DNA from 2 places in the Aneurinibacillus baijiui genome. Region 1 is predicted to be linked to the other one. Evidence: riboswitches for the same ligand, from Rfam matches in the RefSeq annotation. Region 1 holds a riboswitch; the other holds the start of a gene.
What was found. A riboswitch is a leader RNA that binds a small molecule or an ion and turns the genes downstream of it on or off. The one in region 1 is predicted to bind glycine.

Region 1 (16,535 bases):
AGTCCGGTACGATCACTTTCGTGCGTTGCTCCCCGCGGCTTTCGTGATATGCACGAATCATCATCAGCCCGGTCCACTCGCCCTGAGCACCGGCGGCGGATTGCAGTGTGACCGCGTCCATACCGGTAATGGCTGCCAAGTCTTCCTGCAGTTCATACATTAGCTGCAGTGCACCCTGCACCGTCTCTTCTGGCTGGTACGGGTGAATGCGTGCAAATCCAGGATAACGTGCCACATCTTCGTTAATCTTCGGATTGTATTTCATCGTACATGAACCAAGCGGATAGAAGCCGGAATCAACTCCGTGATTGCGCTTGGACAGCTCCGTATAATGACGCATAAGTTGAAGTTCGGAAACCTCCGGCAGCTCTGCCGGTGTTTGACGTAAATACTCACTCGGAATTACCGCCGTAACGTCCACTTCCGGCACATCACAGTGCGGAAGCGAGTAGCCTACGCGACCCGGTTTGCTCATTTCGAAAATGAGCTCTTTTTCTTTGTTCTGTTCCTGAACCTTCGGCATCGTGTTAAGCATGGTGCGCTCCCTCCAATCCTTTCACTAATCGGTCGATCTCTTCTTTTGTACGCAGCTCTGTCACAGCCAGCAGCATATGCCCTGCAAGCTCGGGATAATCACGTCCAAGATCAAAGCCGCCGATAATTCCATTCTGGAGAAGCGCTCGATTAATGTCACCTATTGGCCGTGACGCCTTAATCACAAATTCATTAAATACCGGGGTATCATATGTCACTTCGTAGCCGTTAAGTTTGGCGATTTGCTGCTTCGCATACTGCGTCTTCTGTACGTTGAGCAGCGCCATTTCCTGCACACCTTGCTTACCGAGCGATGTCATCGCCACCGCTGCGGCCAATGCATTTAACGCCTGGTTGGAGCAGATGTTGGATGTCGCTTTTTCACGTCGGATATGCTGCTCACGCGCCTGAAGCGTTAGCACAAAGCCCCGACGCCCTTCTTCATCCTTCGTCTGCCCCACAATGCGCCCTGGAATCTGACGCATCAGTTCTTTTTTCACTGCAAAATAGCCGCAGTGCGGGCCGCCAAAAGCCATCGGAATCCCAAACGGCTGTGCGTCTCCTACAACAACATCAGCACCGAATGCGCCCGGCGGTGTAAGAATGCCTAAAGAAAGCGGATTTGCACTCACGACGAGCAGACCCTTATGCTGGTGTGCGATCTTCTCAATTTCGTTGAGCGGCTCGACCGCACCAAAGAAGTTCGGATATTGGACAAGAACAGAAGCCGTTGTCTCATCCACTGCGGCCGCAAGAGCCTCCATATCTGTGATTCCGTTTTTGCAGCCAATCTCGACAATCTCTAAGCCCTGTCCCTTGGCATAGGTTTGCAGAATCGAGCGCGCTTCTGGGTGCACACCGCGTGATACCACAACTTTTTTGCGCTTCGTCTTTGCTGCTGTCATTGCCGCAGCCTCCGCTAATGCGGTAGCTCCGTCATACATAGACGAGTTGGCGACATCCATTCCGGTTAATTCGCAGATCATCGTCTGAAACTCAAAAATCGCCTGCAGCTCACCCTGACTGATCTCTGGCTGATACGGTGTATAAGCGGTATAAAATTCAGAGCGGGAGATGACATGATTTACCACGCTTGGAATGTAGTGATCATACGTGCCTGCACCTAAGAAGCAGGCATAATCAAGCGCGTTGACGTTTTTTCCCGCCATTCGCCCCATATGTTTGGTCAGCTCTGTTTCCGGGATTGCTTCAGGAATCTCAAGCTCCCCCTTAAAACGAATCGACTCTGGAATATCTGCGAACAGCTCTGCAATGTTGGTGATACCGAGATCGGCCAGCATCTCCTGGCGATCCGCCTCAGTCATTGGAAGATAACGATATTTTACGGTCACGCTTTATTCCTCCTCCTTGCTGTATGCTTCATACTGCTCGGCTGTCATCAATGCATCCAGCTCTGCGGGATCAGAGAGGGCAATAACAACCATCCAGCCAGCATCATATGCATCCCCGTTAATTGTCTCCGGTGCATCTTCGAGCGCCTGGTTTACCTCCACCACTTCCCCACTTACCGGTGAGTAAATATCGGACACAGCTTTCACGGATTCAACAGTACCCATGCTTTCATCTACCTTTACGACAGCGCCTTCCTCCGGCAGTTCAATAAATACGATATCCCCGAGCTGATTTTGAGCAAAGTGCGTAATGCCGACACGTACACGCCCACCGTCAAGCACTTCCACCCATTCATGTTCCTTGCTGTATCTATACTCCATCTGCAATTGACTCATCTTGTCTTCTCCCCCAATTTCGTTCCTTACTGTGTCATTGTTTATGCTTTCGGGCGCTTATAAAAAGGCGTCGGTACAACTTTTGCCTTGACACGCTTCCCTCTGATTTCTACGTCCAGTTCTGTACCCGGCTCACTATGCTCACGCTTCACAAGAGCAAGACCCACGCTTTTCTTAAGCGTCGGCGACTGTGTACCTGTTGTCACCTCACCTACTTGCTCATCGCCTGCATATACGGCATAATGCGTGCGCGGAATGCCGCGTTCGATCATTTCTAGGCCGACCAGCTTGCGCGGGATGCCATTTTCCTTCTGTGCTTTGAGTGCCTCCTGCCCGATGAACGGTACCGGCTTATCAACCTTCACCGCAAATCCCAATCCAGCCTCAAGCGGACTGATATCCTTACTTAATTCCTGGCCATACAGCGGCAGACGCGCTTCAAAGCGAAGCGTATCACGCGCACCCAATCCACACGGCAGCACATCCTCCCCACCGGCTTCAAGGATTTTTTTCCATAGCACAGGTGCATCTTCCGCTTTTATATAAATTTCAAATCCATCTTCACCAGTGTAGCCCGTGCGCGAGACCAGTCCAGCCACGCCTGAGAAATTCACATTCTGTTCGAAATGAAAGAAGCGAATCGCAGATACATCCGTGTCCGTCAGCTTCTGTGCCACCGTTTCAGCAAGCGGCCCCTGCAAAGCCAGCAGAGCTATTTCATCCGATATATTGCGTAGAGTCATCTCGCCTTCCGCATGCTTCTTCATCCATTCATAGTCTTTATCGATATTAGAAGCATTAACAACGAGCAGATATTCATTATCCCCACATTTATAAACCAACAGATCATCAATCGTGCCGCCGTCTGGATAACACATAATCGTATACTGTGCCTGACCGATCGTCAGCTTCGATGCATCGTTTGTCGTTATTTTCTGTATAAAAGCAAGCGCGTCTTTCCCTTTTACCTCTATTTCACCCATGTGTGAAACGTCGAATAAACCGGCCTTTGTACGCACCGCCTCATGTTCTTTTTGGATGCTTGAGAACTGAACAGGCAAATCCCAACCGCCAAAATCAATCGTTTTGGCTCCATACTCTGCATACAGTGGATACAAAGGCGTTTGTTGCAATACAGTCATTCATCCAACCTCCCGTAAACATTCTCATTTTTCACAAAAAAAGGACAGGGATAGGGCGTCTTCCCTATCTCTGTCCTTTGTACCTGAGAGCTACCCAGACCAAGCTGCGCAACGGCAGCGTCCTATTCCGGTTTCCCCTTTGGTGGCTCGTCATGCGAGCTCTCTCCAGAGTTGCGTCCCACAGAAGTACTTTTGCCTGAGAGATTGAAAGGTATTCTTGCTCCTTCGGCGACGTGCTTCGCACGTTCTCTCCCTCTGCTTTCATCCGCACGATATTATATTATTGTTAAAAGTCAAACATATCATTCGCTTCTATCGTACCATGAATCAGAAAAATTGCAATGCATTCATCACTTTTTTATTAACGAAAATTAATCAAAACATAATATTGTTTGTCTTTTACGAATATAACACGAATAAAAATCACATTTCAATCAAATATAAACAAAAAACCGAACATTATTAACAAAAATCAGCTTTCCTACATAAAAAACGGAGCAAACATCTCTGCCCACTCCGCTGCTTCTTTTATTTTCTATTTTGTTTTGGTTCCCATACACATGTATATATCGGATCGACCTTGGTCAGTACAATACAATCATCTTCCACAGCGATCTCAATGGTTCCATACCCGAGAATCTCTTGAATCTCCGGCGGCAGCACTAGATTCCCATGTTCGTCAATCTGACCAAGCAGCGGCTTTTTTTCCATGCTATATATGCCCTCCTTACGGCCCGGCTACAAACAACCGTACCTTTATATCCGTCTTTTTCATTATTTCATCTCTTGTTTTATGATTCAATACCTAAAGAAAAGTACGCCTTTTTATATGGTTCAAAGGAATCATTTTCGTATAAAAAAGAGAAGAACACAAGAAAATTTCCAGATAACCTCTTATTATAAAAGAAGATATAAAATTTTCACCTCAGTTTAGAAGGGAGTACAAGAACATGCTATCGAATTGTTCTGTGTGCGGCAAGGTCTTTATGAAAGTCTCTAAATCGGTCTGTCCAGACTGTGCACGCAAGGAGCTAGACACCGTTAAACGTATTCGCGACTATTTGAAACCAAAGGAAAGACGGAATGCTCCCCTTGCTCAGATTTCGCAGGACCTTGATATCTCGCTTCGCTATATCGAATATTTGATTCGCGAAAAGTATTTTGACCTCACACGCTATCCGAATCTACAATATCCGTGCAAAAGCTGCAACACTCTCATTACGCTAGGAGAATACTGCAGTTCATGTGCAGCAAATCTGCGTAAAAAACTAAACAGCGCAGGCGAAGACATAGAGAAATCCGCAGAAGATGGTCGAGATGCGAACGGACAATTCTACAAGTCGCGCCTATAATCGAGTTCTTCTGCTACTCAATTAGATATACAGTACATTTCATAATTCCCCTCCCTTCCGGCATACATATGTACAAGTTAGCAATGTACTCTAAATACGTATGTTCCGGATGTGAGACAATGAAACAAAACATGATCGAATGGAGAACATGGCATAATTTTTTGATCCTTTTTTTACTGTATATGAATCTTGTACTTTCGTTCGGGCTCCTATACTGTGTGCTTGAATGGATGGGTCTTGGATTTATTCTCGATCATTATGCTTCTCCTGCGCATCAAAGCCAGTGGTATGACCGGATTACACGTTCATTTTACTTCAGCGCGGTGACCCTACTTTCAGTCGGATACGGAGATTTAAGTCCATTCGGTGCCGCCAGGGGGGTCGCTATGCTTGAAGCGATGATCGGCTATGTCCTGCCGGCTGCGCTGGTTATCCGGTATGCCGCATTCCCCAGCTCAAAGCCGCCCACACATACCTCTTGAAAAGAGGGAGGAATCCTCCTTCTTTTTTTATGTACAGCCATGCAAAAAGTGCGCACCGCACACGCGGTCCGCACTTTTCGTAGAACCGAACACACAATCGAGACATTCGGCTCCTGATGGCCATATATACGCATAGTGAATGTCTCATCGTATCTTCGGTATTGGCGTGTATTCACACACCTTATGCAAGCTCCAAACGCGGGTTGAGGCTGATAACGCTTCATCGCTGCATTATTCTTTCAATCCCATTTTTATGTTTGAAGCTTACGATATACTTTCCCACTCTACTTCTACTTGAAACACAAAAGATAATTTTTTACATAGATTCTTTTTTTTCTGGGCATTCTATCGATATAGACCATGTTCGCATGCTGGCCTAACGGCTAGGAACGGAAAAGAAAGAAGGTGGCTTTGGCATGATGGACATCCCCATTACATTTCAAAGGGATTGGCTTGAAGGCTTTAAAACAAGAGTGCAGGAAGATGGACCGTGGCACCATCGCGAGTTATATCGATTGGCCTGGGAAGCTGAAGGTGCCTGCGCGGTAGGTGATTTCAATGAATTACAGTGTCTTAGACACCTACCTCACCTTACCCCGCTTCCTCATCAAATCGAGACCGCCCAAACAGTCATTTGCGAAATGCACGGACGCGCACTGCTCGCTGATGAAGTAGGTCTTGGTAAGACAATTGAAGCTGGACTGATTCTTAAAGAATATATGGTACGCGGCCTTGTCAAAAAGGTATTGATCCTTGTGCCTGCCTCTCTTGTTGTACAATGGGTGCGGGAGTTGACAAGCAAATTTTCTATTCCGGCAATAGCACAGCGAAAAGAATATATGTGGACACAATATGATGTGGTCGTAGCCTCTATTGATACAGCCAAACGTCCTCCGCATCGTGATATCGTCCTTGCTCAACCGTATGATCTCGTTATTGTTGATGAGGCGCATAAGCTCAAAAATAAACAGACCAAAAACTATCAATTCATTCAGGAGCTGAAGAAAAAGTACTGTTTATTGCTCACCGCTACCCCTATTCAAAACGAGCTCGATGAGCTGTATAACCTTATTACATTGCTGAAGCCAGGGCATTTAGGTCAATCCGCACAATTCCAGGAAAGCTATGTACAGGGCAGACGTCAAGTAAAAAACAATGAAACATTAAAGAATGAATTAAAAAAAATAATGGTGCGCAACCGACGCGCCGACGGCAAAGTCGAATTCACTGCACGACATGTCATTACAGTACCTGTGGAGCTGTCATCTGAAGAGAAGACATTATATGAACAAATCACCCGTTTTGTCCAGGAGCAGTATCACGATGAAGAGGGTGGATATAAAAACCCGCTCGCCCTTATTACGCTGCAGCGAGAGATTTGCAGCAGCAGGGATGCCGCATTCATGACGCTGGTAAATATGTATAACCGCGCCGCGGAATCTTCGCCCGTACGGCAGCATATTCTTGCACTGATCGAGACGCTAAAGCAGGTTACAACACATCAGAAGGCAGAGAAAGTTATCGACATTATTAAAAAGTCTGATGATAAAGTGATTATTTTTACCGAATACCGTGCGACACAAGAATATCTGCAGCGTATGCTAGCGCAACACGGAGTTACCTCTGTCTTGTTTCGCGGCGGCTTTAAACGCAGCAAAAAGGATTGGATGAGCCAGCTATTCGAGCACCGCGCACAGGCGCTGATCGCTACCGAAGCCGGGGGAGAAGGAATCAACCTGCAATTCTGCAATCGGTTGATTAACTATGATATGCCATGGAATCCGATGCGGGTAGAGCAGCGAATCGGTCGTGTGCACCGTCTCGGTCAGACTCGGGACGTCTATATCTATAATCTGGCAACACGCGGCACCATCGAAGAAAAAATTTTGCATCTGCTCTATGAAAAGATCAATCTATTCGAGATGGTGATTGGGGAATTGGATACGATCATTGATCGTCTGCATCTTAACAAGTCGCTTGAGAAAAATGTCATCGATATTCTCTTATCCTCAAAAAGCGAAGGAGAACTCGCCATTAAAATGGACAACTTAAGTCAGGTAATCCAGGCAGTGCGTCAGGATACTGAAGCCATCATACCTGCCGAAGAATCGCTGGAAGGAGCCATACTTCCATGAATCAGATGCAGGTTCGTTCGTTCCTTGAACGTTATTTTGCCGCACATCAGGCACGGTATGAAGAAGTACATCCTGCTTACTTTAAAGTGGAACTGCCGACAGAAGTCGATAAAGATTTGGGGAATCGCCCATTCTACTGGACGTATGTAGAAAAACTAAACTTAGAACCACAGCCGATGTGCATGACACTTGTATTTGACCGCGCCGCATTGCCCGATGGTGTACACGGGGAAGATATTATGTTCGGCTCTCCGCGTCTGCAGCAATTTTTCACCTCGGCACGCCGCCATGGACGTTACATCCGGCTGTATGAGCATGCAAATGCGCAAGCCGCTCCCGACGTACAGGCGGCGCTTACACCCTGGCTTGGTATTAATTACAAAATCTCATTTATTTGCGATCGTAAAAAAGACTATCTCCTCTCACTTGGCATCAATCTCATTCACGGGCAGATTGACGAGCATTTCTTTGCTTCACTCGAATCTCGTGCCATGCGGCCGCTTCTCCCAGATTATGCTTATACAATGCGGCCCATCTTCAGCCCGGATTCGGCTGTTACTCATTTGGAGCAATATATAGAAAAATATATTCAGCAAGAAGATACTGCCTGGGCGAAAGAAGCCCGTAAGCGACTCGCTTCCGAACTCTTGCAGATTGAACAATTCTATACTGCTGTCGATGCTGGTGATAAGCCCAATGAAACGGTTATGAATCCGAAAGAAAAGCGGACAGAAGAGTTGCGCTGGCAGTATGAACCGCGCATCGAGGTCGACATTATCAACGGCGGACTGTTCTTTCTGCATACACCATAAGTGGACGATTACCAAAAGAGCCGAACCACTATAACCCTGGTTCGGCTCCTTCTTTATTTCTTTTTGCGGCGAAAAAGCATACCAATCGCAAGCGGCAGCATACCGAACCATCGATAAGCGAACGCTTCTTTCGGTTTTTTCTCCCTCTGACTTTTCGGTGTTTCCATGTATTTCACCAATCGCTGTGTTAAAAACTTTACATACTCCTGTGAGGACATCAGACACGCCTCCTTTATTTATCTTTTATTATTTATAGCGTGTCCGCTCTCCGGCCTTTTCAATCATTTTGGCACCCCCGCTACTCAATCATCGTCTCACTCCATCTGATAATCTCCCCGGTCTTCCGGTCAACGATCACCCACAGCCGTGTTGCCCGCTGTGGTACACGCCCGACTCCGGCGCCGATCCAGGCTTCTTTTGTACCACGCGGCTCTATTATGACTTGAATCTCTCTGCCCTGCACATGATATGTACGCGGTTCATAGTTGCCAGGCTCATTTAGCATATCTTCAATCATAAAATATACGCCCGCCTCCACGATATAATGGAGCCGCATACGTTCGCGATCATTAGAGGCAATTGGCCGCAGTTGATTTAGAAATACAATGGTATGCAGAATAACAAGCAACATAAGCTGAACATAGATCAGGACAATAAAAAAGACGGTACCACGCGAATTATTACACGGACCCATGCGGCATTACCTCACCCCCACAACTTCTCTTTTGCCAAGGAAAAGGCGACCGCTCCATATTGCGCCCTCCTTTTCCATCTCCACATAAAAGGAGCAGCCCTCTCCCTGCATGTCCATCTGAAATTGGCGTACATATTGGGCGACAATAATATATCCTGCCGTATTGACGCGTCGGACAATACGCTCACCCACCTGATCATACGTAACAACTCCGACAGCCGGATGTGTAAGATATAGTACACCCTTTTTTAGCTCCATTTTTGTACAGCGCCGAATTTCTTCTTCAATGTACGAAAACAAACCACGTGCTTCCGCTTCCAGCACGCTTTCATTTTTTACGCGTTGAAAATATCGCTGCGTTTCTGTAAATCCATACAACAGCGAAATAAGCACAAGGGATAGGACTACGGATGAAAGCAGGGCTTCAAGCAGCGTTACTCCTCTTTCGTTTCCGGTAAGAGAAGAGGGGTAAGCCGATACCCTTGAAAACCGATATGCCTCTCGCCTCCCCGTCTGTTCTTCCAACGAATCTGTACCTCGCATGTTTCCACCCTCTCCGTACTCTGTCCATACGCTACTCGAATCTGATAGCGGACACCGTGTTCTTCCCTCTCTGTCGTATCCATAGTCTGACCTACCTTCCATTGTTCAAGCAGTGACCTAGCAAGCAGGTACCCCGTTATTTCACTTTGCTTCTCTGCTCTCTCGCGCGTTATGATCTGCAGCGATCCTTGCGCTGCAAGCACAAATCCAGCAAACAGCGCAAGGGATAATAGCGCTTCAACATACGTGAACCCGTCTTCTTTCATCGTTTTCCTCCATTATTCAGCGCTCACTTGGAACCGACCGCTTGCCATATATACCGTAATACGCTTCTTTTGGCCGGTAGGATATGTGATAAAGATAGTACCTGCCTGCATCACATGACCTAAATCATTAAAGCTGATCGTACCGGATGCAAAGTTACTTACTACGGTAAAACCTGGCGGGATCGCTATCTTTTTTCTTTTCAATTCCCACATACGCTGGATGGTATAGAATTGATTATGCTTCCATACAACCACCTGAACACTAGCTCGGTAACTGATCGCTTCACTTGCGGCTGCATATAAATCAGCGCTAAGCTTTTCGATGAATTGCTGGCCTTGCATCTGTTGAACGGTATGAACAGCCGACGGCAAAGCAAGTCCAATTACACTCGAAAAAATGGCCAATACGATAAGCACTTCAATGAGGCTGAATCCATTCTTACGGTCCACCATGCTTACTGCACGCCACCGACATACTTTTTCCGTCGGCGGAAGCTGTTACTTCATATGCACCTTGAAGCGGACAAGTCGGTGTATTCCCTAGATATCCTTTGTCAACAAGCTCAGTCAGCGCATCGGCCGCTGCCGGATAAGCACCTCCATTTTCCACCGCATAAGCCTCAAGAGTAGTAAGAATCATCCGCTGATTTACTTCACAACTCCTCGTTTGCGCTTTGGCTACCGCCCCCTTGTAATTAGGTAGAGCCAGTGCCAAAAATGCACCAATGATAACGATCACAATAAGCAGCTCAATCAGCGTAAATCCGGCTTCACGCTTTTCTTTCTCATGCGCTTCCATTTGTTCGTCACCTTCTTTTCTTATTTCACTTCATTCATCATGTGCAGCACAGGAAGAAAAAACGACAGAACGACAATGAATACAATGCCTCCGATCCCAAGCAAAATTAACGGCTCTAACCAACGCATCAGCTTCTCGATCTGATGCTTCATATCGGTCTCCGTTTGCTCGCTGTAAAACAGAAGACATTCTCCAATCCTCCCGCCTTCTTCTCCTAACTCAACATAACGAAGAAGTTCCGGCGTAAAACACGCATGATTCTGCAGGGATGCACTGAGCGTGCGACCTTGCCGCAGTTCTTCTTCTATCTCTTCCGTGATCTGTCGAAGAAAGAACCAGGGCGAACGTACCCGCAGTAAATGACATACAGCAAGGATGGATACTCCCGCTTCGAGCAAAAGACCTGCCTGCATAGCAAAATAGTGGCTATATTGCAGGGTAAGCCAATATCGCACATGCGGCATGCGCAGCAGATATGAAGTCAAACGAGGCGAACGATAAAGCTTCCATATAATGAATACTCCTGCGAATGCTACCGCTATGGTTGGGAGGCTATAGGAAGAAAACAGGACAAAGGTAGAGAGAAACAAACGAGTCAACGGTGGAAGAGTAATATTCATTGTGTCATACATCGAGGATAACTGAGGCAAAATAACATGAAGTAAAAACCATAAACATGCAAGCGATAGGACTAACAGCAAGGATGGATAGCTCAACAACTGGTACAATTGATGTCTCCAAGCAACTCTTCTGCGGTAATAGCGGGCGGCAAATCCGAAGCTGGACGCATAGTGTCCATGCAACTCACCTGCTGCTATAAAAGAAAGAAAGATCGGAGGTGCGCTCAGCTTCTCAAGCGCAGCAGATAGCGGAATACCTGCTTCGAGTCGTTCAAGAACACGTTGAAGTTCCTCTCTCTCCCGCCGGCTAAAGTGATGAAGGGTCAACTGCAGACTATCAAGCAGCGGAATGCCGGCATCAAGCAGATAGGACAGACGTTGGCTTAGTCGTGCCAGCGATTCATCGGACCACTTCCTTATATACCGTATACTGCTCGCGTTCACTCGGCTCAGCCACCCCTTCTGCAATTTTCTGTTCCAGCAAGGCCGACAGAAAGGAAAAGCCGTTCTTATGAAGATACTGACGGATCACAGATGCAGAACAGCGATTTAGAATATAAGGGTGAAGGTCTTCTTCAACATGCAGCACCTCATAGATGCCTACCCGTCCACGAAAGCCCGTGCCATGACAGGAGGTGCAAGCTGGGGACTGTTCATAGCATTGTGGACAACGCTCACGAATCAAGCGCTGGGCTACGATGCCTGTTAGTGCAGAGCTAACCAGATACGGCTCAATCTCCATATCCAGCAAACGAAGAATCGTGCTCACCGCATCCAATGTATGGATGGTAGAAATAAGCAAATGCCCGGTGAGCGCAGCCCGTACAGCGACTTCTGCTGTCAGCTTGTCCCTAATCTCCCCTACAAGGATAACGTCAGGATCCTGCCGCAGTACGGCCCGTAAGCCTTCATGAAATGAAAGGCCTGCCCGCGGATGAATTTGTACCTGATTTATTCCTGGAATCCGGTATTCAACAGGCTGTTCAAGTGAGACGATATTGCGTCCGTGACGCTGCAACTCATGGAGCATCGTATACATCGTAGTCGTCTTTCCACTTCCCGTAGGACCTGCGATTAGAATCATTCCTTGGGCTTTTGATAGCATTGTGCGAATACGAAATACGTTCTCCCCATTCATACCCAACGATGAGAGGGACTGATATTTCGTCTCATGCGGCAGGAGACGAAGCACCACCTTCTCTCCGTATATGGTCGGCAGTGTAGCAACGCGCACATCAATCGGGCTTTCCTTGCCATCCGTCTTAGTTTGAAAAGCAAAGCCACCATCCTGCGGCAGCCGCCGCTCGCCAATATCCATTCCACTCATCAGCTTAATGCGCGATACGATGGGAGGCCCGAAGCTTTCCTCCTTCTCTTCCACCTCCTGCAAATAACCATCAAGTCGAAAACGAATAACCACTCGGTCCGCAGTCGGTTCTAGATGAATATCACTTGCTCCGCATTGAATCCCTTTCTGAATTAACATCGTTACATACTCTGGTACATCATTCATCATACCCCTCCTTTCTTGCTTCTATTTTATACCATATTTTTCCATTTATCAAAACCTTTCGGCATATTATGACAAAAAAATCCCTCTCACCTCATTCGAGGCAAAAGGGATACATCGTATATCATGATATTATTTTACAATTAAAACAGGACACTCAGCGAGTTGTGATACTTTATGACTGACGCTGCCAAGCATCATTTCTTTAAATCCGCTTAGCCCACGACTACCAATAACGATGAGCTGATAGCCACCTTCTTCAGCCTGATCCACAATTTGACGGGCCGGATCACCGACCACATAAAATGCATCTACCGCAATACCTTCTGCTTCCACTTTGGCTTTAGCCTGCTTTAGCAGCTCTTCGCCTTCTTTTTTCATTGCTTCATTAAAATCAATATTATATTCCTTTGAAATGTACGCCATTTCCCCAACCATGTACGGCGGAATTACTGCTTCTTTTCCTACATGAAAGAGACTAACCTGTGCGTTCTGTTCCTTAGCAATCGTCGTCGCAGCCATAAGCGCCTTATTGCTCATTTCTGAACCATCGACAGCTACCAGTATTTTATTAAACATTTCCTCGTCCTCCTCGCCGTAAAATATCTATCTACTTTTTTATTGTACAACCGGATACAAGCATTTACCAGTCGGTTATAGAGTAAATTATAAACATTTTGGTACGATTTGCACTTGTTTGATAACATTACGTAATAATACTCTCACGCTGATTGTATTCTTCATACTCTTGTTCGTTGTGCTGTTCCACCTGTTTGAATTGCGGCCATTCCCCTCTTTTGTAAAGCGCAAGAGCTGCCCGGGCAACATCCGGGTGGAATTGCGTACCTATACAAGCTTTGATCTCTTCCATGCCTTCATTAAATGTTTTTGGCGTATTATATGACCTCGATGATGTCATTGCATCAAATGAATCGGCTACATTTACGATGGCTGCGAGAAATGGAATCTCTTCACCCTTTAAACCGTGCGGATATCCCCGACCGTCATATTTTTCATGATGATATAAAATAATATCACGGACGCCCTTCATTTTCTTTAGGCCTCCGACAATGCGCGCTCCTTCGAGCGAGTGTCCTTTTAATTCAAGCCACTCTGATTCCGTTAACTTTCCTGTTTTGTTCAATACAGCAGTGGAAATATGAATTTTTCCAATGTCATGCAAAAGCGCCCCGTATTTTAGCATAAACATTTCATCTTGGGTAAGCTCTAGCTCCCTGCCCAGCGCAAGTGCGTACATCTGCACGCGGGTGGAATGCCCTAATGTATAAGCATCCTTGCTTCCGATGGCTTTCGCTAAGCTTGTGACCAACTCATCAAGCACGATCTGCTCTTCTCTTTTGATCTGCTGAAAGTGTGAAATCAATAGATTAGCCATCACACCGAAGACAGGAAGCATGAAAATATGCGACAGCGCATACACGGATGTGCGCCATTCCCCTTCATATACGTATGTATAGCCGCAATCGTATAAAATAAGAATAAACACGGAAAGCAGCGAATACGCAAACCCTACTGGCTTCTCATCATACAATCCGATAGAAGCAATACCGAGATAAATCAAGATAAGGTACGGACTTTCATCGACACCACCAGTCACCCATATATAGCCAAGAACAAATATAAAGTCAAGCACACGAAGCAATTGTTCATTTGAGGCAAGAAACGCCTCTGCCTTTTTTCCCTTCCACGTGTACACGCCGATCCCAATCATCCATCCCACCACTGTCAGCCCTAAGAATACGGCTGGCGAGAATGTAGGATGATGCTCAACAAAAAAATAGGTTAACGTAATTACGCTTAAAGAGACAAAGCGGAGTTTGCTTTTCATATGATTATGCATACATCCCACCCACTTTATCTTTTTCTTATTCAATTTTGTATCGGTTTTTTACGATGTGATTTTTATCTATTTGATACACATTAAAAGTTCAAATAAAAAAGCAACCTAAACAGGTTGCTGACTTCCGGAATTAGTGCGTTTTTTTCTGGTCGTCATGTAGCACGATATACATGATAAAGCTTAATACCCCTGTAGCAAGCACAAAAATTGGAATGTTCCACAACCAGTCCATCCGCGTGCCTCCCCCTTCTCACATCTACTTACTCTGTTCTCCTCGTGTAATCGATAAAATTTGTGTTTCTTCCATTTTGTAATCGAATTCCTTTGCTTTATCCGGTTTCGCATTATCATAATGCACCGGAATCTCATGACGGTGTGATTTCTCTACTCTCGTTACAAAATCAAGCTTAGAGATTCGATCAATCGTATCGTCGAGCCGATCAGCAGCCGTATACATCGCCACATAATTCATACGGCGGGATATGTAATGAATGTTACCGAACTTGCGTAAGTTGCGGGCCGCCTTCACGCTTCGGACGTAAACTGCCAGTCCGACACGGTGTTCTCTCATGTTTTGACTCTCCTTTTTCGTATAGTAGCACCATCAATCCTTGTTATCAAGGACCTAGACTGGTGAAGAAGTGACAACTTTCTTACTGTATAAAAAACAGAGCCTTCTAGGCAAAAATAGGCTGCCTGATCTCTCAAGCAGCCCTGTATCGACGGAATGGGCAGCCCACCGCCGCACTTCTATATTCTGCACACCGATGAACGATCGGCGGCTATTTCGTGGAACAGCCGCAGCCGCCTCCCGTACCGCAGCCACCACTACCGCAGCCGCCACCCATCATCTCATACAATGGATTGTTGCTTGGTACCTTGATATTGTCTGACACTGCATCTGCAATCGTCCGGCTGACACGGTAGAGCAATTCGTCCAGCGCGTCTTCAGCCTGTTTGAATGCAGCGATAGATGCGACCTTCTCCATCTCTCGCTTCTTCTGCCGAATCTCGCGCGTGACTTTATTATAGTCCGGATGATACTTCCCGAACCTCTGTACTTCCTCATATGCTTCCTTCATCTGATTGAATGAAGCAATGCTTGCCATAGCTTCATGGTCCTGATCCATCTGCTTACGAAGTTCCAGGTACCGCTTCATCTCTTCGGAGCCCATAAGCTGCTCGCCTATCCGGTGAGCACGCTCCATCACCTCGTGAAAATCGAGCGGTGACACAGTCATTGTTTGACTTGGCATACTCTCACCTCATTATCATTGTATCATGTCACCCAGTCTCTGCCTAGTCCTGGCATGATGTCTAAGAGGGCAGGTGCAGTTTCACGCGCCCGATCTCTTCAAGGCATACACTCTCTCTTCGATTACGGGTAGAAAGCGTTAGACGATAGTGTCCGTCCTCAGCCCTCATATCTACAATGCGCGTCTCTTTTAGAGGTTGCCCGCTTACTTCCATGGACAATGGAATGCCCAGCGTTTGCGCTGTTGTCATAAGTTTACGAAGAGTAGAGTGGTGATAGCTCTGATAATTTTTATGCCAAATCGCCGGGATATCTTTAAGTCCAGGCAACGTGTCTGCAAGCGTTGGGAATACCGATTCAATTTTATATCCGCCCTCCGCTTGAACATCCATGTCGCTCTTGGAGTCAAGTGTATTATTCCAATTCGGTTCTAGTATAGCCGCCTGCTCTTCATTTATGCTGATCCCCTTCTGCTTGACCGCTTTCTCAAGCGAAGCCAGATGAGATTCATCCACCAAAAAATCCTGTGCATTCAAACGTTCCCCCATGTATGCAGACAGCCCAGGATCAGCCGCAAGTCCATCGGCCGTCTCCACATCAGGACAACGCAAAATGACAGCCCGCAGCACACGCACAGATGAGCCGCTGTGCAGCCATTGCATAATCTGATTCCGCACGCTGATAGGTACATCAGGCTGAATACGCTCTAAGTCCTTAAGCAGCCCACCATTCCCTCCATCCCGCTTAATAGTCTGGACAGACGCTTTGGTTAAGCGAAAACG
Region 2 (16,535 bases), on a different contig from region 1:
AGCTGAATGCCAAGCTTGACGAGCTTGCTGCCAGCCTTCCGTCGTTTCGAGCTGAGTGCAGTGTTGTGTTGAATCGTACACCTGTTCTAACAAGTCCTCATGCTTCGCTCATTCAGACCGCTCTCTCGCTAAAAGGGCTTGCGGAGAGCGAATGTGCCGGGGTCTCGTATTATACGGATGCTTCTGTGCTGAACCCGCACAGCAAAATTCCAACGCTAATTTATGGACCGGGTGATGAGAAGCTCGCGCATCAGCCGGATGAATGGGTGGCTGTACCTGCTTATCTGCGTTCTATTGCATTTTATAAAGAACTTGCCATCCGCTTTCTTAATGGAAAGAATGAAACTGCCGCACCGATAAAGCAAGCACAAACAAAATAGTCCTGCCGATATGCCCTCAGGATCTGAAAACCGTGAGCACAGCGCGCACGTCAGATCCATACCTTTCAAATTTGGGGAGGAATTCTCTATGGGAGAAGGATTGAATATCTGGAAAGTAGGAACGCTCGGTTTTCAGCATGTACTGGCCATGTATGCGGGTGCAGTGGTTGTACCGCTTATTGTCGGACCGGCGATCGGCATGACCCCAGAGCAAATTGCTTATTTGATTTCGATTGATTTGTTTACATGCGGTGTCGCTTCTTTGCTGCAGGTGATCGGTGGAAAATACTTTGGCATCCGGCTGCCCATCCTCATGGGATGTGCCTTCCAGGCAGTCGGACCGATGATCGCCATCGGACAGATGCAGGGCATCACCGCCATCTACGGAGCGATTATTGCGGCCGGTGTTATCATTGCCATTCTGGCACAGTTTATGGACAAAATCATCCGTTTTTTCCCTCCCGTCGTCACCGGCTCGGTCGTGATTATTATCGGTACTTCATTGATTGGCGCAGCCATGGGCAACATTACAGGGCAGCCGGATACGCCGGGCTATGCCAGCCTTACCAACCTTATACTGGCCGGCATTACGCTGTTCTCTATTGTGCTGATGAACCGTTTCTTTACCGGATATATGAAAACGATTTCGGTGCTGCTGTCTCTTATTATCGGTACGGTCATCGCGTATTTTATGGGCTTGGTAAGCTTCTCTGCTGTAAAGGAAGCCTCGTGGTTCCATATGGTTGAGCCGTTCCGCTTTGGTATGCCGACCTTTCATTTTGCTGCGATTGTAAGCATGGTCTTGGTCGGGATCGTAAGCATGATTGAATCCACCGGTGTCTTTTTTGCCCTGGCTGAAGTATGCGACAAAAAGATTGACGGAAAAGATTTAAAACGCGGCCTTCGGGCAGAAGGATTGGCACAGGTTGTAGGCGGTATTTTTCAGGCATTCCCCTACACAACCTATTCACAAAATGTCGGTCTCATTGCGCTCACCGGTGTGAAAAAGAAACGGGTGGTGGTAGCTGCCTGCTTTATCATTATGTTTCTCGGCCTGCTGCCCAAAGTCGCTGCGCTGACCACGATCATTCCGAATGCGGTATTAGGAGGAGCAATGATCCCGATGTTCGGCATGGTGATGGCATCGGGGGTTCGCCAGCTTATGACCGTAAACTTTCACAAGGTAGAAAATATGCTTGTTGTAGCAACATCGGTGGGCCTCGGCTTGGGCGTATCGATTGCGCCGGTCGTGTTCTCGAACCTTCCGGAAAGCATCCGCTTGATTGTAGAAAGCGGTATCGTTACGGGCAGTTTTGCGGCCATTCTGCTTAACCTCATACTGAATGGTGTCGGCAAGGAAAGCATGGAGGAGACGATTGAAGCATTGAAGTCCGAGCATTCCATTGAATCCGTCTCGTAAAGGCTAAGGCGATTGAACACTTGCAATCGAATGATACAAATATAAAAAATATTTTAAATATTATTGTATTTACCTTTCCTATATAGTACCATGTGGATAGTGACAGCACATCAACTATATAACGGCGAATGACTGTTGTGGGAGAGACCGAATAAACCATTCGGCACCGAAGGAGCAACTTCTAAAAAATCCGTAGAAGATAAACTCTCAGGTAAAGCGAACCACAATAGGACGCACCTCTGGAGAGAGCGATCAGCCACCCAAGGGGAATGTTCCGCCTACGCGGAAATAATCTCTCAGGTAAAAGGACAGAGGAAAGGTAGAATCATCTCTATCTTTCTTTTGTCCTTTTTTGTTATGCAAAAAAGAAAGATAGAACACACATGATGAAAGGAGACGGGGTAGAAATGGCATTACATGAGCACGATACGGAAATTTACGAGGCCATTGAGAAGGAGCGAAAGCGGCAGCACAGCACACTGGAGCTGATTGCTTCAGAGAACTTTGTAAGTGAAGAGGTTATGGCGGCGATGGGTTCGGTGATGACCAACAAATACGCGGAAGGCTATCCCGGAAAGCGCTACTACGGGGGTTGTGAATTCGTCGATGCAGCAGAGAGGCTGGCGATCGAGAGGCTCAAGCAGCTATTTGGAGCCGAGTATGCGAATGTGCAGCCGCATTCAGGAGCGCAGGCCAACATGGCGGTCTTCTTTTCACTGCTGCAGCCGGGCGATACGATCATGGGCATGAATCTCTCACATGGCGGTCATTTAACGCATGGAAGCCCTGTAAGCATCTCAGGGAAATGGTTCAATGTGGTAGCGTACGGTGTACGAGAGGACTCCCACCTGATTGATTACGATGAATTGGAGACGATTGCGCTGCGTGAAAAGCCGAAGCTCATGATCGCTGGGGCGAGCGCCTATGCACGCATCATTGATTTTGCGCGCTTCCGCGCCATTGCCGACAAAGTGGGCGCCTACTTTATGGTGGATATGGCTCATATCGCCGGTCTCGTGGCGGCAGGGCTGCATCCGTCCCCGGTGCCGCATGCGCATGTTGTAACGAGCACGACCCATAAAACACTGCGTGGACCGCGCGGCGGCATCATTCTCACAAACGATGAAGAGATTGCCAAGGGCATAAACAAAGCTATTTTTCCTGGTATTCAGGGAGGCCCACTTATGCATGTAATTGCGGCCAAGGCGGTCGCATTTAAAGAGGCGCTTGATCCGCGCTTTACGCAGTATGCGCAGCAGGTAGTAAAAAATGCGGGAGCATTAGCAGACACGCTGCTTGCAGAAGGGGCGGCACTCGTGTCCGGCGGAACAGACAATCACCTTGTCCTGCTGGATGTGCGGCCGTGGGGGTTAACCGGAAAAGAAGCGGAAGCCCTTCTTGAAGAAGCCCATATTACGGTGAATAAGAACACCATTCCATTCGATACGGCAAGTCCGTTTGTTACCAGCGGCATTCGCATCGGTACGCCAGCCGTTACTACACGCGGCATGGATGAGCACGATATGGCCGCCGTTGGCCGGGCGATTGCGCTCGTCCTGAAAAGTAAAGGCAGCGAGGAAGCCATTGCGCAGGCGCGCCAAATCGTCGCCGACCTCTGTGAAGCGAATCCGCTGTACGAACAAGTATCCGTTAAATAAAGGCAGCAGGAGGAAGAACATATGGCATACAGCAGCTGTTTCGATATTATCGGTCCCATTATGGTGGGTCCGTCTAGCTCACATACGGCAGGGGTTGTGCTGATCGGCAAATTCGTGCACGACCTGCTGCACGGCCCACCGACCCGGGCGGAGGTCACCTTCTACGGCTCTTTCGCTGAGACGTATCGCGGGCATGGAACAGACAAAGCGATTGTAGGCGGCCTGCTTGGACTGGACACACATGATACACAAATCCGCTCTGCGCTTGATCTAGCGAAGGAGAAGAACATAGACATTCGCTTTCAAATGGAAGAGGACTGCCCCTACTATGACCATCCGAACACGGTCATCGTTACGGCACAAAAGGATGACAGAGCCTTTCAAGTGGGCGGTGTATCCATTGGCGGCGGCACATCGAAGATTTTTTCCATTGATGGGGAAGCGCTTGATGTGCTGCTGGATTCTTCCTATACGTAGCAGGATACGGATGCATGAAGATATAACGGAAGGGAGGGAGCAGGATGGCGGTTCAAACGATTGAAGAGCTGGTAGAGCACTGTGAGCGTATGAATGAGGGTCTTGCTGATTGGATGCTTGCATTAGAGGCGGAAACATCCGGTCAGCCAAAAGAGGCGATCATCCACAAAATGAAAGAGCGTCTAATCAAAATGAAAGAGGCGGTTGACGCTGGCGTGTCCGATGCTTCTTCTGCGCCCAGCGGGATTTCCGGTGGCGATGCATACCGGCTGGGTGTATACAAGGAACAGGGACAGTATGTATCAGGCAGTCTGATTACAGATGCGATGCGGTTCGCGTTTGCCACATCGGAAACCAATGCGCGCATGGGTGTCATTGTCGCCACGCCGACAGCTGGTTCGGCAGGCATTCTTCCTGGCTGCTTGTTCTCCTTATATGAAAATGCCAATCTTTCATTTGAAAAGCTAGTCATGGGACTGTTTACGGCGAGCGCCATCGGCTATATCATCGCCAACCGCTCCTTTATATCGGGGGCTGCGGGCGGCTGCCAGGCGGAAGTAGGATCGGCTACAGCGATGGCTGCTGCGGCCATCGTTGAGCTTCGCGGCGGTACCCCGCATCAGGCGGTTCATGCGGCAGCGGTCGCTCTCAAATCCATGCTGGGCCTCGTATGCGATCCGGTTGCCGGGCTGGTGGAAGTGCCGTGCATCAAGCGCAATGTGATAGGCACCTCGATCGCCTTCTCTGCGGCCGATATTGGCCTAGCTGGTATTACCAGCCGCATTCCGCTGGATGAAGTGATTGCTGCGATGTACGACATCGGCAGAACGATGCCGGTATCGCTGCGGGAGACGGCGCGGGGCGGCCTTGCGATCACGCCGACCGGACAGAAGATTAAAGACCGCATCATGTCAGGTGCAAAAGTGTAAGGAGGCGATCATATGCAAACTCATACGGTTAAACAAACGTCTTTGTTTCCGCTGTATGCCAAATATGGTGGAAAGACGATCGATTTCGGCGGCTGGGAGCTGCCGGTTCAATTTACGAGCATCATAGAAGAACACCAGGCGGTTCGGACACGAGCCGGATTGTTTGACGTGTCGCATATGGGCGAAATCATCATTAAAGGGAAGAATGCTGCATCGTTCATTCAATCGCTCATTACAAATAACATTCACCTCATCGAAAAGAATCAGGCCCTGTACGCGGCCATGTGCTATCCGCACGGAGGAACGGTGGATGACCTGCTTGTATATAAGATGGAAGAAAATGAATACATGCTCGTCGTTAACGCGTCCAATATCTCCAAAGATTTTGTGTGGATGCTGGATCAACGGAAGGACCCGGACCTCATCATCAAAAACATTTCGGATCAGGTAGCGCTACTTGCCCTGCAGGGTCCGAAGGCGGAAAAGGTGCTGCAAATGCTGACGGCGTTTGATTTATCCGAGATTAAGCCCTTCCGCTTTTATAAAGATGTCGAGCTTGGCGGCGGGAAGGTGCTGGTATCGCGCACCGGCTATACAGGCGAGGACGGATTCGAGCTGTACCTGCCAGCGGCGGAGGCTCCGGCATTATGGGAGGAGATTCTGACTGTAGGCGAGGCGGAAGGTGTCGTTCCATGCGGGCTTGGTGCAAGGGATACGCTGCGCTTCGAAGCGCGTCTGCCGCTCTACGGTCAGGAATTGGGCGAAGATATCAGCCCGCTCGAAGCATCGATTGGATTTGCCGTCAAGCTGGATCAGGACGATGACTTTATCGGAAAGGAAGCGCTCCGCAAGCAAAAGGAGAATGGGGTGCCGCGCAAGCTGGTTGGCCTTGAAATGGTGGGTCGCGGCATTCCGCGCAGCGGCTACCTGGTGTATCCGGCCGATTCAGACCAGGCGAGCGAGCCGATCGGCCATGTTACATCAGGGACACAATCCCCGACGCTAAAGAAGAACCTGGGGTTGGCTCTGCTTCAAAGCGATGAGGCGGTTATTGATCAAGAGGTGGACGTAGAAATACGCGGAAAACGAATCAAAGCCAAAATTGTAAAAACACCATTTTATAAACGATAAGTAGGAGGAGAAGCGGATGAGCACGAAAGTAGCGGCAAATCTTTTATACAGCAAGGAACACGAATGGGTGGAGAAGGTAAGCGGGATGCGGGTACGAATTGGCATCACGGATTTTGCACAGCATCAACTGGGGGATATCGTGTTTGTCGAGCTTCCGGCTGTGGGTGACGAGATCCAGGCGCATGAAAGCATGGGAACGATTGAGTCGGTTAAAGCGGTCTCTGATCTATACGCACCGGTCAGCGGGAGCGTAGTAGAAGTGAATGCGGAGCTTGAAGACGGCCCGGAAATCATCAACACCGATCCGTATCAAAGCGGCTGGATGATCGTCGTTGAGCTGCACCAAGCAGACGAGCTGGCAGCCCTGCTGAACACGGAACAATACGAAGCGTTTATTGCGGAGGAGGCGTAAATCGTGAATTATCGATACCTTCCCATGACGAAGGATGACAGGCAGGAGATGCTTTCCTTTCTTGGTGTTACGAGCATCGAAGATTTATTTGCGGACATTCCAGAGAGCATTCGAGTAAAGGGAGAGCTTGCTATCCCTAAGGCGCAGTCGGAGCTGGAGATTGTGCGGCACTTCGGACAGCTGGCCGGAAGCAATGTGCACGCGGGTGAGTATGCCTACTTTTTAGGCGCAGGCATATACGATCACTACATTCCCAGCACCGTCAATCATGTGATTTCCCGTTCCGAATTTTACACGGCATATACGCCATACCAGCCGGAGATCAGTCAGGGAGAACTGCAGGCCATTTTTGAATTTCAAACAATGATTTGTGAATTAACCGGTATGGAGGTGGCGAACTCCTCTATGTACGACGGTCCGACAGCACTTGCCGAAGCGGCCAATCTCGCCGTTGGTGGCAAGAAGGGGAGAAAAGTGCTCGTCTCAAAAGCGGTACACCCAGAAGCGCGGGCCATTCTGCAGGTAAATGCGAGAGGACAAGAGTATGAGGTTGTAGAAATCGGAACAAAGGACGGAGTGACTGACATCGACGCGCTGGAAGCGGCGATGGATGAGAGCGTTGCGGCGGTTCTTGTTCAGTACCCGAATTTTTTCGGATCGGTGGAGGATCTCGCAGCAATTGAAGGCATCGCCCATCGGCACAAAGGTCTGTTTGTGGTCAGTTCCAATCCATTGGCCCTCGGTATTTTAGAACCTCCGGGGAGCTTTCACGCCGACATCGTGGTCGGTGATGCGCAGCCGTTCGGGATTCCGATGCAGTTCGGTGGTCCGAGCTGCGGCTACTTTGCGGTTCGGGAAAGCCTCATGCGCAAAATTCCGGGGCGCGTTGTTGGACAGACGACAGATCATGAAGGACGCCGGGGATTTGTGCTCACGCTTCAGGCGCGCGAACAGCACATTCGCCGCGAGAAGGCGACATCTAACATTTGCTCCAATCAGGCGCTGAATGCGCTGGCGGCATCGGTTGCCATGTCAGCTTTAGGAAAGCGTGGAGTGCAGGACATCGCCCTGCTGAATATGCAGAAGACGCAATATTGCAAAAGCCAAGTAGAAAAATTGGGCGGATATAGTAGTGCGTTTTCTGCCCCGGTATTCAATGAATTTGTAGTGAAAGTACCGCAGCCTGTCGCCGAGATCAACCGTAGTCTTCTGCAGAGAAGGATTGTCGGCGGCTATGATTTAGGGCGGGACTATCCGGAATGGAGCGGCCATATGCTACTTGCGGTAACAGAAGCCCGCACAAAAGAAGAGATTGATTCCCTGGTGGAAGGATTGGAGGAGGCAGGACGTGGATAAGAACAAAGACAAAGCGCTGATTTTTGAAATGAGTCGCCCAGGACGGATAGCGTACAGCATCGGAGCATGTGATGTGCCGCAGGTTGCAGCGGAGAGCATCGTACCAAAAGCCTACCTGCGCCAGACGCCGCCCGAGCTGCCCGAGGTCTCCGAGCTGCAGCTCATGCGTCATTATACCGAGCTGTCCAACCGCAACCATGGCATCGATTCTGGCTTTTATCCACTCGGTTCCTGCACGATGAAATACAATCCAAAAATTAACGAGGATGTGGCAAGGTACCCCGGCTTTGCAAAAATTCATCCGTACCAGGCGGAAGAAACCGTGCAGGGGGGATTGCAGGTCCTGTATGATTTGCAGAATGAACTGGCGGAAATCACTGGCATGGATGAGGTGACGCTGCAGCCAGCAGCCGGGGCGCAGGGCGAATGGTCGGCGCTGATGATGATTCGTGCATACCATGAAAGCCGGGGCGAGAAGCGAACCAAGGTGATCATTCCGGATACAGCGCACGGCACAAACCCGGCCAGCGCTTCCGTGGCGGGTTTGGAGACAGTTACGATCGGCTCGGATGAACACGGTCTGGTAAATGTGGAAGAGCTGCGGCAGGCAGTTGGTCCGGATACAGCGGCCCTCATGCTGACCAATCCGAACACGCTGGGCCTGTTCGAAGAGCATATTGTAGAAATTGCTTCCATCGTACATGAAGCGGGCGGCCTGCTTTATTATGATGGAGCGAACGCCAACGCCATTTTAGGCATTGTGAAACCGGGAGACATGGGTTTTGATGTGGTGCATCTTAACCTTCATAAAACATTCACCGGCCCGCATGGCGGCGGCGGCCCGGGAGCAGGTCCTGTAGGAGTGAAAAAGCAGCTGGTCCCATTTTTGCCCCGTCCGCAGGTAGTGAAGGAAGAAGGAAAGTATCGTCTGAATTATGACATTCCGCAATCGATTGGCCGCATCAAGGCCTTTTATGGCAACTATGGCATTTTGCTGCGCGCATTTGTATACATTCGTTCCAACGGACCGGAAGGATTGCTTCGCGTCTCGCAGGAAGCGGTACTGAATGCGAACTATATGATGCGCAAACTGGCGCCTTACTATGATGTACCGTATGACCGCGTATGCAAGCATGAATTTGTTCTGTCCGGCCGCCGTCAGAAAAAGCTGGGTGTGCGCACGCTGGATATCGCCAAACGTCTGCTGGATTTCGGCTATCATCCACCAACGATTTACTTCCCGTTGATTGTTGAGGAATGCATGATGATCGAACCGACGGAAACCGAGTCAAAAGAAACGCTTGATGAGTTTATTGAAGCGATGATCCGTATTGCCAAAGAAGCGGAGGAAAATCCTGAGATTGTACAGGAAGCGCCGCATACGACGCTGCTCTCCCGCCTAGATGAAGTAAAAGCGGCAAGAAAGCCAGTACTGCGCTATAAGAAAGAGGACGCACAGGCCCAGGAGGAAAGGGGCGGTATGCATGCGCTCGTACGAAACTAAGCGCAAGCCGGACTGGTTGAAGATTACGCTTCATACTACGGAACAATTCAAAGAACTAAAAGCGATCATGCGGGGCAAAGAGCTGCATACCGTATGCGAAGAGGCGAAGTGTCCCAATATTTATGAGTGCTGGAGCAACCGTACGGCCACGTTTATGATTCTGGGGAAGATCTGCACAAGAGCCTGCCGCTTCTGTGCGGTCACAACCGGTTTGCCCACCGAATTGGACCTGGAGGAGCCGGAGAAGGTCGCGCTTGCCGTACAGCAGATGGGACTGCGCCACGTTGTTGTCACATCGGTAGCCCGGGACGACCTGCGGGATGGCGGAGCATCGATTTTTGCGGCCACCATTCAGGCAATTCGCAGAAAAAATCCGCGTACTAATGTAGAGGTGCTCGTCCCCGACTTTGGCGGTAGCTGGGAGGCGCTTGCCGTTGTACTTGCCGCTGCGCCGGATATACTCAATCACAATATCGAAACCGTAGAACGGTCATCGGATCAGGTCCGTGCCCGTGCCAAGTACGACCGGTCGCTTGCGCTGCTTTATGAGGCCAAGCGGATCCGCCCTGAGCAGATTACCAAATCAAGCATTATGGTCGGGCTTGGTGAGACGGATTCCGAAATCTTTCAGACAATGGAGGATCTGCAGGCTGTCCGCTGTGACATTGTGACGCTGGGGCAGTATTTGCAGCCGACGAGAAGGCATTTGCCTGTCAGGAAATATTATACGCCGGCTGAGTTTGCAGACTTCAAGCAAAGGGGGCAGCAGATGGGATTCTCTCACGTAGAGTCCGGTCCGCTGGTTCGCAGCTCGTACCATGCGCATGAACAGGCTGAGCAGGCCGCATCCGTATAACGATTGAATCGAGCACATCACGCGGACAGAGGAAAGAGAAAGGGTCCATCCATCTTTTCTCTGTCTTTTTGCTGTGCGTATGGAAAACACCGTGTGAAAGGAAGGGAACACTGAGATGGAAATAGACAGCAGGATACGCATGCAGGGAAAGCGGCGGATCGAATTTTCGCTTACGTCATCCGCCCGAAAGGAGCTGCAGACGGTTGATGTACCCGAGGACAGGGCGATACGTATTGATGCGGAGCTATCCGGATGCTGCGGCTTTACATATACACTGAAGCTGATAGTGGATGAACTGCGCCGTGATGATATTGTCATCTATCAAGCACCGCTCCGCTTTTTTATTGATCAATTTACGAGAAAGTATGTGGGGGATGCGCTTGTGCTGGATTACGATTCAGGGAGCGGCTACACCCTTACGAATAAAGAGGAAGCTTTTGTATGTCAGGCCAGCTTTGGAGGGGTACAGCACAGCATGGAACAGAGAGGAGGACAAGCATGTACGAAAAACGAGCTACCTTATTGATTTCATGCCCGGAGAGGCCCGGCATCATTTCAACCATCTCTCATTTTTTGTTTGAACATAAGGCCAATATCATTCAATTCGATCAGCATACGACCGATCCGACAAGCGGCATTTTCTTTATGCGGATTGAATTTACGGTAGACGATCCCTCATTTTCTTTTACGCAGCTTGAGCAGGATGTGGCAGCCATTGCAAGGGAATATCATATGGACTGGCATCTAGGAATTGAGCAGAAAAGAAAACGGATGGCGATTTTCGTTTCTAAGGCGGACCACTGCCTTCTCGAGCTTCTCTGGCGGTGGAAGGCCAAGGAAATCGCTGTCGATATTCCGCTCGTAATCAGCAACCATAACGAGTTGCAGGACATTGTAGAAAGTTATGGGCTGCCGTTCTATCATATTCCTTTATCTAAAGAGACGAAGGAGAGAGCGGAACAGCAGGCGCTGGAGCTTTTAGAGGGGAAGGTTGATTTTATCGTATTGGCCCGGTACATGCAGATTCTTTCGCCGGCATTTATTGCCCGTTATCCGAATCGCATCATTAATATTCATCATTCGTTCCTGCCGGCCTTTGTGGGCGCCAACCCGTATGCCCGCGCCTTTAACCGCGGAGTCAAGCTGATCGGTGCCACGGCTCATTACGTAACGAATGAGCTGGATGAGGGACCGATTATTGAGCAGAATATCCTGAGGGTGAATCACCGCTATACGATGGACGAATTAAAGGTGGCGGGCCGCCAGGTGGAAAGAAATGTGCTTGCGCAGGCCGTGGCTTGGCATGTGGCCGACCGGCTCATGGTATATGGCAATAAAACGATCGTATTTGCTTAATTCACTACAATATAAAAGCACAATCCCCAGAGGCTAATCTGGACGGGGATTGTGCTGGAAAAAGCTAGTCCCACCAGAGAAAAGCACGCTCCGTTATTTGCAGTTCTTCCTTTAAGGCTTCCACGCTGCCGCATCCCTGGTCGACGATATCTGGACAGAATTCATACAGATCCTCACAAAATGCATCCCAATCTTCTGGCTCGCCTGCAAGTAAAAACTGGACTGTATCTGTTTCGGCCTGGAAAATATCGATGCCAAAGGCCCGGTCATATTCGATAAGCTTTTCGATGACCTCTTCTGTCAGCATATCGTAATTGACCGCATCCGTTTCCATTAAACGCAGAATATCGAATTGAGAATCCCCTGTGCCAAGAACAACTTCAACCATTCCCGCCGCTGGGGCATCCTCGGAAAGAAAGCTAGTTGTGCCGATGAAGCTGAGCACATTGTGCGCCGCTTTGGAACGCATGGTTTGTATCACCGCGAAGGCGTCCTCCTGCTCAACAAGCACGGAATAGGCGCCGTCTTTTTTTGTTCTGCCAAAATTAACCGTAAAGTAAGGGCGTACTGTCTGTCCGGTCAACTCTTGCAGCTCCTGTACCATGTCCGCAATGTTCATCTCGCTCTCTCCTCGCAAAGTAGTATATATTCAGAAAATGATAGTTGTTTTGTTTGATCATAGTTAGCTTCCTCTGTGTTTGTCAATCCCGAGCTTTTCGATTCGTCTAAGGAGCGTAGCGTGAGGAACATCAAGTATGGAGGCCGCCTGTCTGAGACTTTTTGTTTTTTTCACCGCCTCTTCAATCAATTGTTTCTCAAAGGCGGCTACTCGATCTCGCAACCCGGCTTGCTTCGTATATGTACTGGGATCGTATTGCAAAAAAATCGGAAGGTGCTCAATGCGGATGACATCCTCTTCTACAGTCGCATAGATTCCTTCGATACAATTCTGAAGCTGGCGGATGTTTCCCGGCCAATGATACTGTACGAATTGCCGCATCGCTTCTTGCGTATATGTTTTTATAGGCACCTTATATAAGGAAGAAAAGTGGGTCAAAAAAAGGTTGATGAAATATGGCAGGTCTTCCGGCCGTTCCCGAAGTGCCGGAATGACAAAGTGGGCGACTTGAAGGCGATAGTACAAATCTTCACGAAATTTCCCGTCCTCTACGAGCTGTGCCAAGCTTCGATTCGTGCTTGCTATGACTCGTACATCAATCGTTTTTGACCAGGATCCGCCTACTCTCCGAATCTCTCTTTCCTGCAGTGCGCGAAGCAGCTTGACCTGCATGAGTGGAGGAAGCTCACCGATCTCATCTAGCAGGATGGTGCCTTTATCGGCTTGTTCGAACAGCCCGATGCTGCCTTCTTTCTTTGCCCCGGTAAAAGCACCGCTCTCATAGCCGAATAGTTCAGATTCAGCCAGTGCATCAGGAATGGCACCGCAATTTACCTTTACAAACGGCATGGCCGCGCGCGGGCTTGTCTCATGAATCATGGCCGCGATCTTTTCCTTTCCTGTTCCGCTCTCTCCTTCAATGAGGATGGTGGAAGGGTACTGGGCAGCACGACGAATTTTTTGAATGGTGCTTGCAAAGGCCGGGTTTTTTGACTTTATTTCCATAGCATCGGTAGAAAGATGTGAAGAGGAAAGAAACATACGGGCCTCCAATCTATTCTGTTGTATCAATTATGAACAAAGTGGTTTGATAATGATACAAAATCAATGCTATGATTAATGAGGAATTTTGTCAATCACTCAAAAAAACGGTTCAAAAACGAACAAATCCATAAAGTTTTGTGTAGCATAAATATTCTAAATTAAAGGATCATTTGGTTTCTTTTAGTTGGCATGGTTCTTGCTTAATTAAATTTATAACACTGAGAGGTGCACACATGGTAGAGAGAGATTTTCAAAGATATGTTCAACAGGTAATTCAAGAGCACAAGATTAGGACGGTTCGTGTCTCAATTATGGACAATTCCAACATTCCGCGCTCCCGTTATGTGACCGCAAAGTTTTTTCTGGAAAACGTGATTCCTGAAGGCATTCACTATCCCTCTACGCTTTTTTCGTTCGATACATCCGCTGCTCTTGTAGAAGAAGCGGGGAATGGCTATGCCGGGGGATACCCAAGCTGGGTGCTGCATCCTGACTTAAATACGTTTGTGGTACTGCCGTGGGTACATCAAACGGCGAGGGTACTCGCCGACATTTATGATGGAGAAGGCCAGCCGATTCAGGAGTCTCCACGCTATCAATTAGGGCGTGTGCTGCAGGAGCTTGACAGCATGGGATATCAGGTGCGGGGTGCATTTGAATTTGAGTTTTATGTCTATAACAAAGAGAGTATGAAGCCTGCCTGGGAAGGGCTGAATTGTTTTTCGGATGTTGTACAGGCAGAGGTTGCCGACATTCTAGAAGCGGTTCAAACTGGGCTATCCGATATCGGGGCTGGGCCTGAGGTTGCGAATACGGAATACGGCTCAGGGCAGTTCGAGATTACGAATTCGCCGTTTCAGGGAATGCCGATTGCAGATATGGCATTTTTCTATCGAACAAGCATCAAGGAGATCTTGAGTCAGAAGGGATGGCATGCCACATTCATGAGCAAGCCTGACGAGCGCATGAGTGGCAGCGGCGGTCATTTCCATCTTTCGCTGCTTGATCAGGAAGAAAAAAACATATTTAGTGATCCGACTGCTCCGGATGGTCTTTCGGATGTGGCCCGCTGGTTTATTGGCGGACAAATTCATCATGCGTCTGCTATCTGCGCATTAGCGAACGGTACCGTAAACAGTTACAAGCGTTTGGTTCCAAATTCATTTGCTCCTGTTCATGCTTCATGGGGCTATGAGCATCGCAGTACGATGATACGTATTCCGCAGGGGCGAGGGAAGAAGACTCACATGGAAAGTCGGCTGCCTGGAGCAGATACGAATCCTTATTTAGCGATGGCGGCGACCCTGTTAGCCGGAATAGACGGCATCCGCAATCGGATCGAGCCGCCACCTCCTGTGGTAGGAATTGATATTTACCGTGAGCCGGGCCAGCATGCCCGCCTGCCTAAAAATCTTGATGCGGCGATTGATGCTCTCACAACCAATGAGGTATTCACTCAGTTTTTTGGCTCTGCATTCCTCAATCGCTACGCGGCTTTACGTCGGCATGAATACGAGCGCTATGAGCGTACGATAAGCGAATGGGAGCGAAAAGAATATTTTGATTTATTTTAATCGTAAGGAGGAGATGATCTCATGTATCGCGTAACAAAAGAAAACCTTATCTATGCGATGTCACCCGAAAATGATCCGGTCCTGCGCGTGCCATCCGGCAGTACGGTGGTTTTTGAAACGTGTGACTGCTTTGAGGATCAAATTCGTTCTGCTGATACGCAGTTTGATGCGTTGGATTGGAATCGCATTAATCCGGCAACGGGACCTGTATATGTTGAAGGCGCTGAGCCGGGAGATATTCTGGCTGTACGGATCGAGAAGATACACATAGCGAATCAGGGAGTGATGGTGACAGGACCGAATCTTGGGGTGATGGGTTTTGATTTGACAGAGAACCATATTCGGATCGTTCCTGTTCGCAACGGAAATGTAGTGTTCGCAGACAACCTTGAAATCCCGGTAAATCCTATGATCGGAGTAATCGGAACGGCTCCTGCTGTCGAGTCTATTTCCTGCGGTACACCGGGAGGGCATGGAGGCAATATGGACTGCAAGCAGATTCGTGAAGGGGTCACCTTGCTGCTGCCTGTCCATGTTCCCGGAGCGCTTCTTGGGCTCGGTGATCTGCATGCGGCGATGGCTGATGGTGAAGTTGCTGTGTGCGGCGTAGAGATCGCTGGCGAAGTGACAGTGACGGTCGAGGTGATGAAGGGGAGAGAGCTGCCCCTGCCGATGGTGATTACAGACGAACATGTAATTACGATCGCATCAGAGGTGGAGTTGGACAAAGCTTCTGATCAAGCGGTTATCAACATGGTGAATTTCCTGCATGAACAATGGCAAGTTCCGAAGGAGGAGGCCACCTTCCTGCTCTCCATTGCAGGCGATGTGCGCATATGTCAGGTGGTTGATCCGTTGAAAACGGCACGGGTGGAACTGCCGATCGCGTATGCAGAAGCAATAGGAGTAGACATAGAATCATATTTGATAAAGTAGGTGAAGACAGTGAACGTACAAGTGGAGCAGAATGCTAATACTTCCACGGGATATAAACAGGAGTTAAAACGGGCGCTTACATTTAGGGATTTGCTAGTTTACGGAATGATTTTTATGGTACCGATCGCTCCGTTTGGAATTTACGGGCAGGTTGCACAAGGCTCGGGCGGTATGGTGGCGCTTGTCTACCTTATTGGTATGGCAGGTATGATTTTTACTGCCTTAAGCTATGCGCGTATGTCAGAAGCTTTTCCGATTGCAGGATCAGTATACTCGTATGCACAGCGAGGATTGAACCCATCCCTTGGCTTTTTTGCCGGATGGGTCATCCTTCTCGATTATATTTTGGTTCCTTCATTGTTGTACCTTGTATCCGGTGCCGCGCTTGGTGAACTCATTCCATCCATCCCCAGTTGGGTCTGGCTCGTTCTCTTTATTGGTATTAATACAATGATTAACATTCGCGGTATTGAGTTTACAGCCAAAGCCAACATCATTATTCTGGTATTTGAGTTTATTGTCCTGCTGCTGTTTGTTGGTGTAGGTCTTGTCGCAATTTCTCAAGGGGTAGGAGATGGATTCACGGTAAAGCCTGTCTATGATTCCGAACATTTCAGCCTTCCGCTTGTTATGGGGGCCGTTTCCATCGCGGTGTTAAGCTTTCTTGGCTTTGATGGAATTAGTACGCTGGCGGAAGAAACAAAAGGCGGCACCAAGACCGTAGGAAGAGCGGCTATTTTTGCCCTGCTGGGTGTCGGAGTCCTGTTTATTATTCAAACATGTATTGCAGCGTGGATCTGGCCTGACTTTTCTACCTTTAAAAATGCAGACGTAGCCTTTTATCAGGTAGCTGAGCTGGCTGGTGGGGCCTGGTTGAAGAACC

Region 2: linked by a shared signal. The riboswitch ahead of glyA (serine hydroxymethyltransferase) and the one ahead of gcvT (glycine cleavage system aminomethyltransferase GcvT) in region 1 are both predicted to bind glycine.

Annotation. Positions count from the first base shown of each region.
Region 1 is NZ_JBFTXJ020000010.1:103,118-119,652, reverse strand. It holds gene gcvPB (aminomethyl-transferring glycine dehydrogenase subunit GcvPB) at 1-535, opposite strand, end outside; gene gcvPA (aminomethyl-transferring glycine dehydrogenase subunit GcvPA) at 528-1,886, opposite strand; gene gcvH (glycine cleavage system protein GcvH) at 1,890-2,282, opposite strand; gene gcvT (glycine cleavage system aminomethyltransferase GcvT) at 2,324-3,424, opposite strand; glycine riboswitch at 3,493-3,595, opposite strand; glycine riboswitch at 3,599-3,689, opposite strand; gene AB3351_RS17475 (hypothetical protein) at 3,953-4,135, opposite strand; gene AB3351_RS17470 (hypothetical protein) at 4,375-4,776, shown strand; gene AB3351_RS17465 (ion channel) at 4,896-5,258, shown strand; gene AB3351_RS17460 (DEAD/DEAH box helicase) at 5,675-7,393, shown strand; gene AB3351_RS17455 (YqhG family protein) at 7,390-8,205, shown strand; gene AB3351_RS17450 (YqzE family protein) at 8,259-8,423, opposite strand; gene AB3351_RS17445 (hypothetical protein) at 8,504-8,899, opposite strand; gene AB3351_RS17440 (competence type IV pilus minor pilin ComGF) at 8,906-9,442, opposite strand; gene AB3351_RS17435 (hypothetical protein) at 9,334-9,708, opposite strand; gene comGD (competence type IV pilus minor pilin ComGD) at 9,721-10,161, opposite strand; gene AB3351_RS17425 (competence type IV pilus major pilin ComGC) at 10,148-10,507, opposite strand; gene AB3351_RS17420 (type II secretion system F family protein) at 10,528-11,571, opposite strand; gene AB3351_RS17415 (GspE/PulE family protein) at 11,528-12,643, opposite strand; gene AB3351_RS17410 (universal stress protein) at 12,770-13,216, opposite strand; gene AB3351_RS17405 (HD-GYP domain-containing protein) at 13,344-14,486, opposite strand; gene AB3351_RS17400 (YlbG family protein) at 14,755-15,069, opposite strand; gene AB3351_RS17395 (YlbF family regulator) at 15,281-15,754, opposite strand; gene AB3351_RS17390 (hypothetical protein) at 15,816-16,535, opposite strand, start outside.
Region 2 is NZ_JBFTXJ020000001.1:30,293-46,827, forward strand. It holds gene AB3351_RS00170 (M20 family metallopeptidase) at 1-380, shown strand, start outside; gene AB3351_RS00175 (nucleobase:cation symporter-2 family protein) at 469-1,800, shown strand; glycine riboswitch at 1,929-2,034, shown strand; gene glyA (serine hydroxymethyltransferase) at 2,208-3,458, shown strand; gene AB3351_RS00185 (serine dehydratase beta chain) at 3,480-3,935, shown strand; gene sdaAA (L-serine ammonia-lyase, iron-sulfur-dependent, subunit alpha) at 3,980-4,864, shown strand; gene gcvT (glycine cleavage system aminomethyltransferase GcvT) at 4,877-5,995, shown strand; gene gcvH (glycine cleavage system protein GcvH) at 6,012-6,407, shown strand; gene gcvPA (aminomethyl-transferring glycine dehydrogenase subunit GcvPA) at 6,411-7,763, shown strand; gene gcvPB (aminomethyl-transferring glycine dehydrogenase subunit GcvPB) at 7,756-9,267, shown strand; gene lipA (lipoyl synthase) at 9,248-10,123, shown strand; gene AB3351_RS00220 (iron-sulfur cluster biosynthesis family protein) at 10,239-10,649, shown strand; gene purU (formyltetrahydrofolate deformylase) at 10,622-11,479, shown strand; gene AB3351_RS00230 (DUF4253 domain-containing protein) at 11,544-12,098, opposite strand; gene AB3351_RS00235 (sigma-54 interaction domain-containing protein) at 12,162-13,139, opposite strand; gene AB3351_RS00240 (glutamine synthetase family protein) at 13,376-14,716, shown strand; gene AB3351_RS00245 (acetamidase/formamidase family protein) at 14,738-15,652, shown strand; gene AB3351_RS00250 (APC family permease) at 15,662-16,535, shown strand, end outside.